Regions from separate parts of the Photobacterium sp. GB-36 genome, predicted to be linked through region 1. Evidence: predicted binding sites of a transcription regulator. Region 1 holds the regulator's gene; each other region holds the start of a gene.

What was found. Region 1 encodes CRP, which controls carbon source genes, mostly activating them, when cyclic AMP is high. Its sites were predicted from a motif close to TGTGANNNNNNTCACA; they were not measured.
Region 2: C9J46_RS08800 (CidA/LrgA family protein) is a predicted target of CRP. The motif match lies at 1,025-1,040, and genes of this name have one in related genera.
Region 3: udp (uridine phosphorylase) is a predicted target of CRP. The motif match lies at 1,254-1,269, and genes of this name have one in related genera.
Region 4: C9J46_RS06280 (CTP synthase) is a predicted target of CRP. The motif match lies at 1,027-1,042, and genes of this name have one in related genera.

What each region holds. Positions count from the first base shown of each region.
Region 1 covers NZ_PYNY01000008.1:18,425-20,635, reverse strand. The annotation lists gene C9J46_RS09545 (DUF1338 domain-containing protein) at 1-686, shown strand, start outside; gene C9J46_RS09540 (hypothetical protein) at 741-923, opposite strand; gene crp (cAMP-activated global transcriptional regulator CRP) at 1,113-1,745, opposite strand; gene C9J46_RS09530 (OsmC family protein) at 2,125-2,211, shown strand, end outside.
Region 2 covers NZ_PYNY01000007.1:66,317-68,527, forward strand. The annotation lists gene C9J46_RS08795 (CidB/LrgB family autolysis modulator) at 1-637, opposite strand, end outside; gene C9J46_RS08800 (CidA/LrgA family protein) at 634-978, opposite strand; gene C9J46_RS08805 (hypothetical protein) at 1,104-1,625, opposite strand; gene sbcB (exodeoxyribonuclease I) at 1,865-2,211, opposite strand, start outside.
Region 3 covers NZ_PYNY01000002.1:176,700-178,910, forward strand. The annotation lists gene C9J46_RS02515 (zinc/cadmium/mercury/lead-transporting ATPase) at 1-1,033, shown strand, start outside; gene udp (uridine phosphorylase) at 1,429-2,196, shown strand.
Region 4 covers NZ_PYNY01000005.1:19,988-22,198, forward strand. The annotation lists gene C9J46_RS06280 (CTP synthase) at 1-946, opposite strand, end outside; gene mazG (nucleoside triphosphate pyrophosphohydrolase) at 1,165-1,977, opposite strand.

The DNA of each region.
Region 1 (2,211 bases):
ATGATCATATTGCGTTGCGTACCTTTGCACTACCTAAATGTGGTTTAGCAAGATTAGCGGCTCCATTTATTGCGGTAGGTTATAAACCCAAAGGTCGATATCATTTCAAAGCGAAAAAGTTATATGCAGAGCACTTTGAACATCCCGATCCTTCTGCGCCTAAAGTATTTATTAGTGAACTGCAATTAGGATTATGTTCAACAGAGTTACAAACAGAAGTACGTCAGCTTGTCGATCAAGTTGATGATGCTTATTTTGCTGATCCTGCTTTTCTTTCTCAAGGTAAACCATGGCAATTAAGCCGTGATAGTTATCAGTTTTTAAATGCAGAAAGTGAATATGCAGGGTGGGTGGCAGCGCATGGTTTTGGTGCTAATCATTTTACTGTTGATATTAATCAGCTTGAGCAATTTAATGAAATTTCTGAAGTGAACCATTTTCTCGAATCAAGTGGTTTTGACATTAATCAGGCGGGAGGTGCGGTAAAAGGCGATCCTACTGTGATGTTAGAGCAATCAGCAACCATGGCTGATAAAGTCATGGTCACGTTTTCTGATGGTGAGATGTTGGTCTCTGGCGGATTTTATGAGTTTGCTAAACGTTATTTACAGCCAGATGGTGAGATTTATACCGGATTTGTAGAAGCTTCGGCAGATAAGATCTTTGAAAGTACTTATAACTCTTGAACAGTGTAAACAATGCAATAAAAAGCAGCCAATTGGCTGCTTTTTTTAAATCTGTTAATTATCGAGGGGAGATCCCCAAATACCACTGTCTTCAACAGGACAGCGACGTAAACCTGTTTGCTGTTCTAAATAACAACGACGGTCACTAAAGCCTGTCATCTCAATAGTTGTAGGTTGAGGAGCGATAGCGCCAGGTACAGTGGTGTAGCTATTCGGGGCAAAACGTTCAATATCCATATAAAAACCAAAAAAAGATGAAGTCCATTCATTGCTTGAATTTAGCATTTAATTTGAGCAATACAAGTTAATTAATGGCATTAATGACACACTTTTTAAAGGTATTTATGGGGTGGATTATTAATCAATAAGAAATAAAAAAGCCGCAACAGTGTGCGGCTTTTTTCGTACGGTTAAAGACGTTAAAAATTAACGCGTACCGTAAACAACAATCGTCTTACCGTGAGCAGAGATTAGATTCTGCTCTTCAAGCATTTTTAGAATACGACCCACTGTTTCACGAGAACAGCCAACAATTTGACCGATTTCTTGACGAGTGATCTTAATCTGCATGCCATCAGGGTGCGTCATTGCATCTGGTTGTTTTGCAAGATTTAGCAATGTCTGTGCGATACGACCTGTAACATCTAAGAATGCCAAATCACCTACTTTCTGGCTTGTCACTTGTAGGCGACTTGCCATTTGAGCAGATAAGCGCATCAGAATATCAGGGTTAACCTGAATTAACTGACGGAATTTTTTGAATGAAATTTCTGCTACTTCACAAGGACTTTTCGCACGAACCCAAGCAGTACGCTCTTGATCTTCTTCGAATAAGCCAAGCTCACCAATAAAGTCACCTTGGTTTAGGTAAGAAAGGATCATTTCCTTACCTTCTTCATCCTTGATTAGTACAGCAACAGAACCCTTCACAATGTAGTACAACGTTTCTGCTTTCTCACCTGCGTGGATCAGCGTACTTTTCGATGGGTACTTGTGAATATGACAATGGGAAAGAAACCACTCTAAAGTTGGATCTGTTTGCGGTTTACCTGGAACCATATTACTAACTTCCTCTGCATTTGTTGCCCAACAGCATTGGTTTCTTTTCTAACTTTTATCACGAGAAAAAAAACTGCCTACTGATAGGGTATCCATTCAGCCGCTGGGCTGCAAGCTAACTTGAATAAGTTAGAGTGTATCCTTTTTCTGCGCCTTTTTCTTGATATTGATCTAGTAGATTCGTTCATTTCATATGGATAACTGTGCACAGGATCACAATGCGGCGAGATAATTTTAAGTGGTGCGATAAGTAATGATTATTACGACGATTTTTAGAGAGGAAAAAAGTTGTTATTAAGGCGGAGAATTAGGATTTACATTCATTATTTAATCAATAAGACTAGAGACAATTATTGGGCGTTTGAATAAGGATTAAGCGATGCAGTCCCGAGTAAAATGGGTAGAAGATATGACTTTTTTAGGTCAATCTAGCTCCGGTCATAGTGTAGTCATGGATGGTAATGGA
Region 2 (2,211 bases), on a different contig from region 1:
GTAACGTTGTCATGATCCCACAGATCACTAACGCTAATGAGCTAAATGCCCCTTCTTGATAATTTTCTTCGACAGCTTTTGCTGTACCTAAAGCATGAGATACCGTACCAATCGTTAACCCTTTTGCTAACGGATGGTAAATACGGACCAGTTTCATCACTGGATAACCTAACACCGCACCAAATAGACCAACAATAATCACCATTGCTGCTGTAATCGCAGGAATCCCGCCAATTTGTTGAGAAGCGGCCATCGCAAGTGGTGTGGTAATAGATTTAGGTAAAATACTGGCTGCAAGTTGAGCATCAGCACCCATTAAAAACGCAATGGAGGTACCAAATGTCATCGACAAGATACTACCAACAAAACAGGCACTTAAAATTGTTTTCCACTTACGCTTAATTAAAGGCAGTTGCTGATATAAAGGTAAGGCTAAGGCCACTACCGCAGGACCTAACAAATAGTTAATTATTTCGTTATCTGCAAAGTAGGTTTCATACGGCACCTGTAACCAATGCAGTGCAGCGATTAAAATAATCAGCGAAATGAGCAATGGATTAAAAAGTGGATTACGAATCTTTATTGCTAAATAGCGCATGCTGTAAAATACCACTAGCGTTGCAACTAACCAGATCATGACTCTTTTTCCTTATGATGAAGCGCAAGGCCGATCACAAGCAATACAATTAATGTGCTGCCTAATGTGCTCGCAAAGATGATAGTTGCATTGTGCTTAATTAAACCAAGGTAGTTTATTAAGCCAACTCCAACAGGCACGAATAGCAATGCCATGTGTTTGATGAGTAAATTACAGGTTTTATCGACCCATTTTGTTTTGCATATGCCAGTAACGAGGCCAAAGAACAGTAAAAACAAGCCAATAATACTGCCAGGGATCGGCAAATGAGTCAGATGTTGTATGCCTTGACCAAGTAAAAAGCAAAACATAACAATGGCAAAAGATCGAATGTAATCCATAGTAAAAAAAGTAATGCTAGAAAATTTTATTTATCATACAAATAAACGTGTTATTTGTCACACAAAAAAGAGCATTATTTAGATAATTCGTTAAAAAATGTAGATCGCGTGATATTTATTGATGCTTAATTCCACAAAAATAGACCAATGAGCGCGGCAAGTGTCAAAAGAATCGTCACTTTTAGCCAAATAAAATCAATTACCACATACTTAAACCATGCCTTATTGAATAACAATGGCTTTTTTTTAGAGGGGGTAGCACGAGGGCAAGGGCGGGTAGTAAAAGGCAGTCGACGTGATGTTTTCGAAGGTAATGGGACACGAAAGCCATAGTGAGGCACAACATGGATAGGTATCGCCATTACTCCGTTACATTGTAACTTCCCTGTGAGTGATACCAGTAGTAAGTTCAAGTCATAATTGTGATCACTGGTTTCTTCAAACGCATCTAATGATGTAAACGTTTTACGGTAGAGTGAATCGGCTCCAATCACTTCTCCAGCGCAGAGACATAACACTTCTAATAACCGAGATTCTTCTCGCGTTAATAACGTTTGCGTATGATCTTTCCATATCAATAGATGCTTTTCAGGAAAAAAATCTATTTTGTCGTAGCTATAACATTTCAATAGGGTTTGTGTTGTCATAGTGCACACCTAACGCTTAATAGATCTCGAGCGTCACGGTATCAATGATCGCTATTCCGTTATTAATAAACGCAAATCAGTGAGCCGTTTTATTGTTGTCTTTAATTGTTAACGTTAATGACGTAATCATCAAATAAATCACTACATAAAAATCTTAAAAAAAAGAAGCCTATTCGCGACATTCAAAAAGAAAGTCACGTAATAGGCTTCATTCATCGCTATCGTGTTAGTAAAAAGGCTTAAACCAATTTAGATATATAATCATAAAGTGAGTGTAAAACCTTCATCTTACTTTCGTCAGATTCATGTTCGTAGGCGACTGCCTCAAAGTTCTCCATATACTTTGGCATATTCACCTCAAAGAAATCCTGACAATGATGCTTCCAACGTATTTGCTCTTCATAACTTAACGTCATTGGGAAATTACGGGCACGATAGCGGAATAACAGCGGCTTAATACGCTTGTCATCGACATTGATTTCAAGGGAAGCTAACTGATCGGGCGCTGTTTCACGGATAATATCCATGGTTGAACGATCCGCTGTTGAGAAGAACCCATCGTAGAGCATCGCATCAACATTATCGT
Region 3 (2,211 bases), on a different contig from region 1:
TTCAACGCCAGCAGCGATCACTTCAGGTTTAGCGGCAGCAGCGCGTCGCGGTGCATTAATCAAAGGTGGTGCAGCATTAGAACAGCTTGGTCATGTTGAAACTGTCGCGTTTGATAAAACAGGTACGCTAACGGAAGGTAAACCTGTCGTGACGGATTTAATTAGCTGGGATAACAATCCCGATCAATTATTACGTCAAGCAGCCGCTGTTGAATCCGGTTCGTTACACCCACTAGCAACGGCTGTGGTTAACCTTGCTCGAGAAAAATCATTATCTGTTGTTGAAGCAGAAAATCGTGAAGCACTAGCTGGCCGCGGTATTCAAGGTGTTACCGAAGGCGATAACTTTATGTTATGTGCTGCCGATCGCCTACCAGAGCACATTGTGCTAACGGATAACCAGCAACAGCAAGCGTTAGATCTAGAAAGCGAAGGGAAAACGCTGGTGGTTGCCGTTCGTAATCAGCAAGCGGTGGGTTTAGTTGCATGGCGTGATAATTTACGCAGTGATGCTTTAGAAGCGATCACTAAGCTGAAAAGCATTGGCGTGAACTCAGTGATGCTGACGGGTGATAACCCACGAGCAGCAGCTGCGATTGCTAAAGAAATTAATATTGATTTTCGTGCAGGGCTATTACCTGAAGATAAAGTGACAGAAGTACGCAAGTTAAGTGAGCTACATTCTGTTGCCATGGTGGGTGATGGTATTAACGATGCACCAGCAATGAAAACAGCAACAATTGGTGTGGCGATGGGCGGTGGTACAGATGTAGCATTAGAAACTGCCGATGCAGCAATTACCCATAACCGAGTTTCAGAATTGCCAGTGATGATTGAATTGTCTCGTGCGACATTGAGTAATATTCGTCAAAACATCAGCTTAGCATTAGGTTTAAAAGCGGTGTTCCTTGTTACAACCTTATTTGGTTTTACAGGGCTTTGGGTTGCAGTACTTGCAGACAGTGGCGCAACAGCGTTAGTAACACTGAATGCATTACGTTTATTACGCTTTAAACCGCAAAGCGAAAAGTAAAAACTAATCGCTCTGAGCATTAGTGATTAGTCTAAACGGCATGATACGAACAATGATGTATTGTTTATCATGCCGTTTTTTTTCGCTATAAGGCAGGTAAACAGAGTAAAGAGTACATGCGCGAGAAAACGAATTTTTGTGATTCCGGCAATAAGATATCGTTTTCGCGTGATTAATATCAGACTTTTATGTAACATATTTTTCAATTGCTTTTTATTGATGTGACCATAATCACTAAAAGTAATTGAATCATTGGTTATTGTTACCACATGTTTTTGATAGAGCATGTTGCAGTATGTTTGACTCTTTCTATCAAAAAATTGATTAAAATAGTAATAACTCATAAGAATCACTCTGAACCTACAACAGAGCTGTTTAAATTAAAGGGTAACATTATGTCTGATAATAAAGTCTTCCACTTAGGTGTTAATAAAGCTGATCTTAATGGTGCAGAATTAGCGATTATTCCCGGTGATCCAGCACGTGTTGAGAAAATTGCAAACTTAATGGATAACCCTGAGTTTTTAGCAAGCTCTCGTGAGTACACTGTATTTCGCGCTAAATTAGACGGTAAATCAGTGGTTGTGTGTTCAACGGGTATCGGTGGTCCATCAACCTCTATTGCTGTTGAAGAATTAGCGCAGTTAGGTGTAACCACTTTCCTACGTGTAGGTACAACAGGCGCAATTCAGCCTAACATTAACCCAGGCGATATGATTGTAACGACAGGCTCAGTGCGTTTAGATGGTGCAAGTCTGCATTTCGCACCAATGGAGTTCCCAGCTGTTGCTGATTTTGGTGTTGCAACGGCAATGAAGCAAGCATGTGATGATGAGCATGCTGTAGTACACACGGGTGTAACAGCATCAAGTGATACGTTCTACCCAGGTCAAGAGCGTTACGACACATTCTCAGGTCGCGTAGTTCGTCGTTTCCAAGGCTCAATGAAAGAGTGGCAAGAAATGGGCGTGCTTAACTTTGAAATGGAATCAGCAACGCTATTAACCATGTGTGCAAGTTCTGGTTTACGTGCAGGTTGTGTGGCAGGTGTTATTATTAACCGTACACAAAAAGAGATCCCAGATCACGCAACGCTAAAAGAAACAGAAGCGAAATCAATTAAGATCGTGGTAGAAGCTGCACGTAAAATGTTAGCTGAATAAGATTTAAGTCTTAAA
Region 4 (2,211 bases), on a different contig from region 1:
CCGCGTGTTTAAGTGCTTCGTTAACTGACTTATATGCGTCTGGCAGTTCAATGTACTTACCAACCATACCAATAACGACTTCAGAGGTAGGGTTCGCTTCTTCATAAATAACTTGTTCCCACTCAGAAAGATCAGCTTCTGGTGCTGTAATACCAAAGCGCTTACACACTAAATCATCAAGACCTTGAGACTTAATTAATTGTGGGATTTTGTAGATTGAATCTACATCTTTCATTGAGATAACAGCTTTTTCCTGCACGTTACAGAACAGGGCAATTTTTGCACGCTCATTGGCAGGGATCATACGATCAGAACGACACACTAAGATGTCTGGCTGAATACCAATAGAAAGAAGTTCTTTTACTGAGTGCTGAGTTGGCTTAGTTTTCACTTCGCCAGCCGCTGCTAGGTAAGGAACAAGTGTCAAGTGCATGAACATGGTGTTTTCACGACCTTGCTCTACGGCTAATTGACGAATAGCTTCCATAAATGGGAGTGATTCAATATCACCCACAGTACCGCCTACTTCAACGATTGCTACATCATGACCTTCAGCACCCGCTAACACGCGAGATTTGATTTCATTAGTGATATGAGGAATTACCTGAATCGTTGCACCTAAGTAATCACCACGACGCTCTTTGCGTAATACGTCTGCGTACACACGACCAGCTGTAAAGTTATTACGCTTAGTCATCTTGGTACGAATGAAACGCTCGTAGTGACCTAAGTCTAGGTCAGTCTCTGCACCGTCTTCCGTAACGAATACTTCGCCGTGTTGAATTGGGCTCATTGTGCCTGGATCAACGTTGATGTAAGGGTCAAGCTTCATCATAGTCACGTTAAGACCACGTGCTTCTAAAATCGCTGCAAGTGATGCAGCAGCAATGCCTTTACCTAGAGAGGAAACTACTCCGCCCGTAACAAAAATGTAATTCGTAGTCATGTTTAACCTGGAAGATTGGTGTAGAGGATAAATGTATCTGGACGGGAAATTAGTATACCAGACACCATTTATCGCCACAACGTGAAAACTATCACACCGCCATTTGATTTTTTTTGCTTCAAATCAAGTAAGCGTTATGCCACTGAAATATCAAGCTTTAACAACCAAAACAATACCATAATGGTATAATGCATTTAAAAATCATGCTGAATTTTTAATTACTGATTTTTACTTTCTTTATCTTTAACACTATTCCATGCTTCATCTAGCTCAGTTAATGAACACTGACTAATGATCTTTCCTTGTTCTAGCACACTTTCTTCCACTTGGCGAAAACGCTTTTCAAATTTTTTATTAGCTTTTTGTAATGCCATCTCTGGTTTTACTTTTAAATGACGACTTAAATTCACCACTGAAAATAGTAGATCACCGAGCTCTTCTTCTATTCGTTGTTGTTCTGGCACCGCTTGAATCACTTCGTCCATCACTTCATCAAGCTCTTCTTTTACTTTATCAACCACTGGTGCTAATTCATCCCAATCAAAACCAACATTCGCGCAGCGTTTTTGAATTTTATCAGCACGCATTAATGCCGGTAATGCGTTTGGAATATTAGCAAGCAAGCTCACATCTTGCTCTTTAGCTGCGCGCTCTTTGGCTTTTTCGGCTTCCCAGTTTTGTTGAACGGCTGCTTCATCATCAAAATCAGCATTACTAAAAACATGGGGATGACGACGGACCAGCTTTTCACTTATGCCTGCCACTACATCGTCAAATTCAAACAACCCTTGTTCTTTGGCCATCTGACTATAAAAAACAACTTGAAACAATAAATCACCTAATTCTTCTTTTACATCGTTCCAGTTTTTCTGCTCGATGGCATCAGCCACTTCATAGGCTTCTTCAAGGGTATAGGGAACGATTGAATCAAAGTTTTGTTTCAAATCCCACGGACAACCACGATGTGGGTCTCGCAACTGAGACATAATTGCTAATAATTGTTCCATCTGAGATGCTTTTTTATTTTCCATACCATCAACTCTTTAAAAATGGCGCTTTCAGCTGCTAACTTTAAAGCGCCAAAACTTCGATAGTTAATACTAGAAAACTAATTTAGAAATTCATAGCAACGATCAATCATCATCATGTTGGCAATGCTCATGTTGCTTATGATGATCTCTAGCATGAGCACAATTTTCATGTCCATTATCACCATCATAATGATGATTATCACATCGATGTTGATGTGACTCATGGCGATGGTG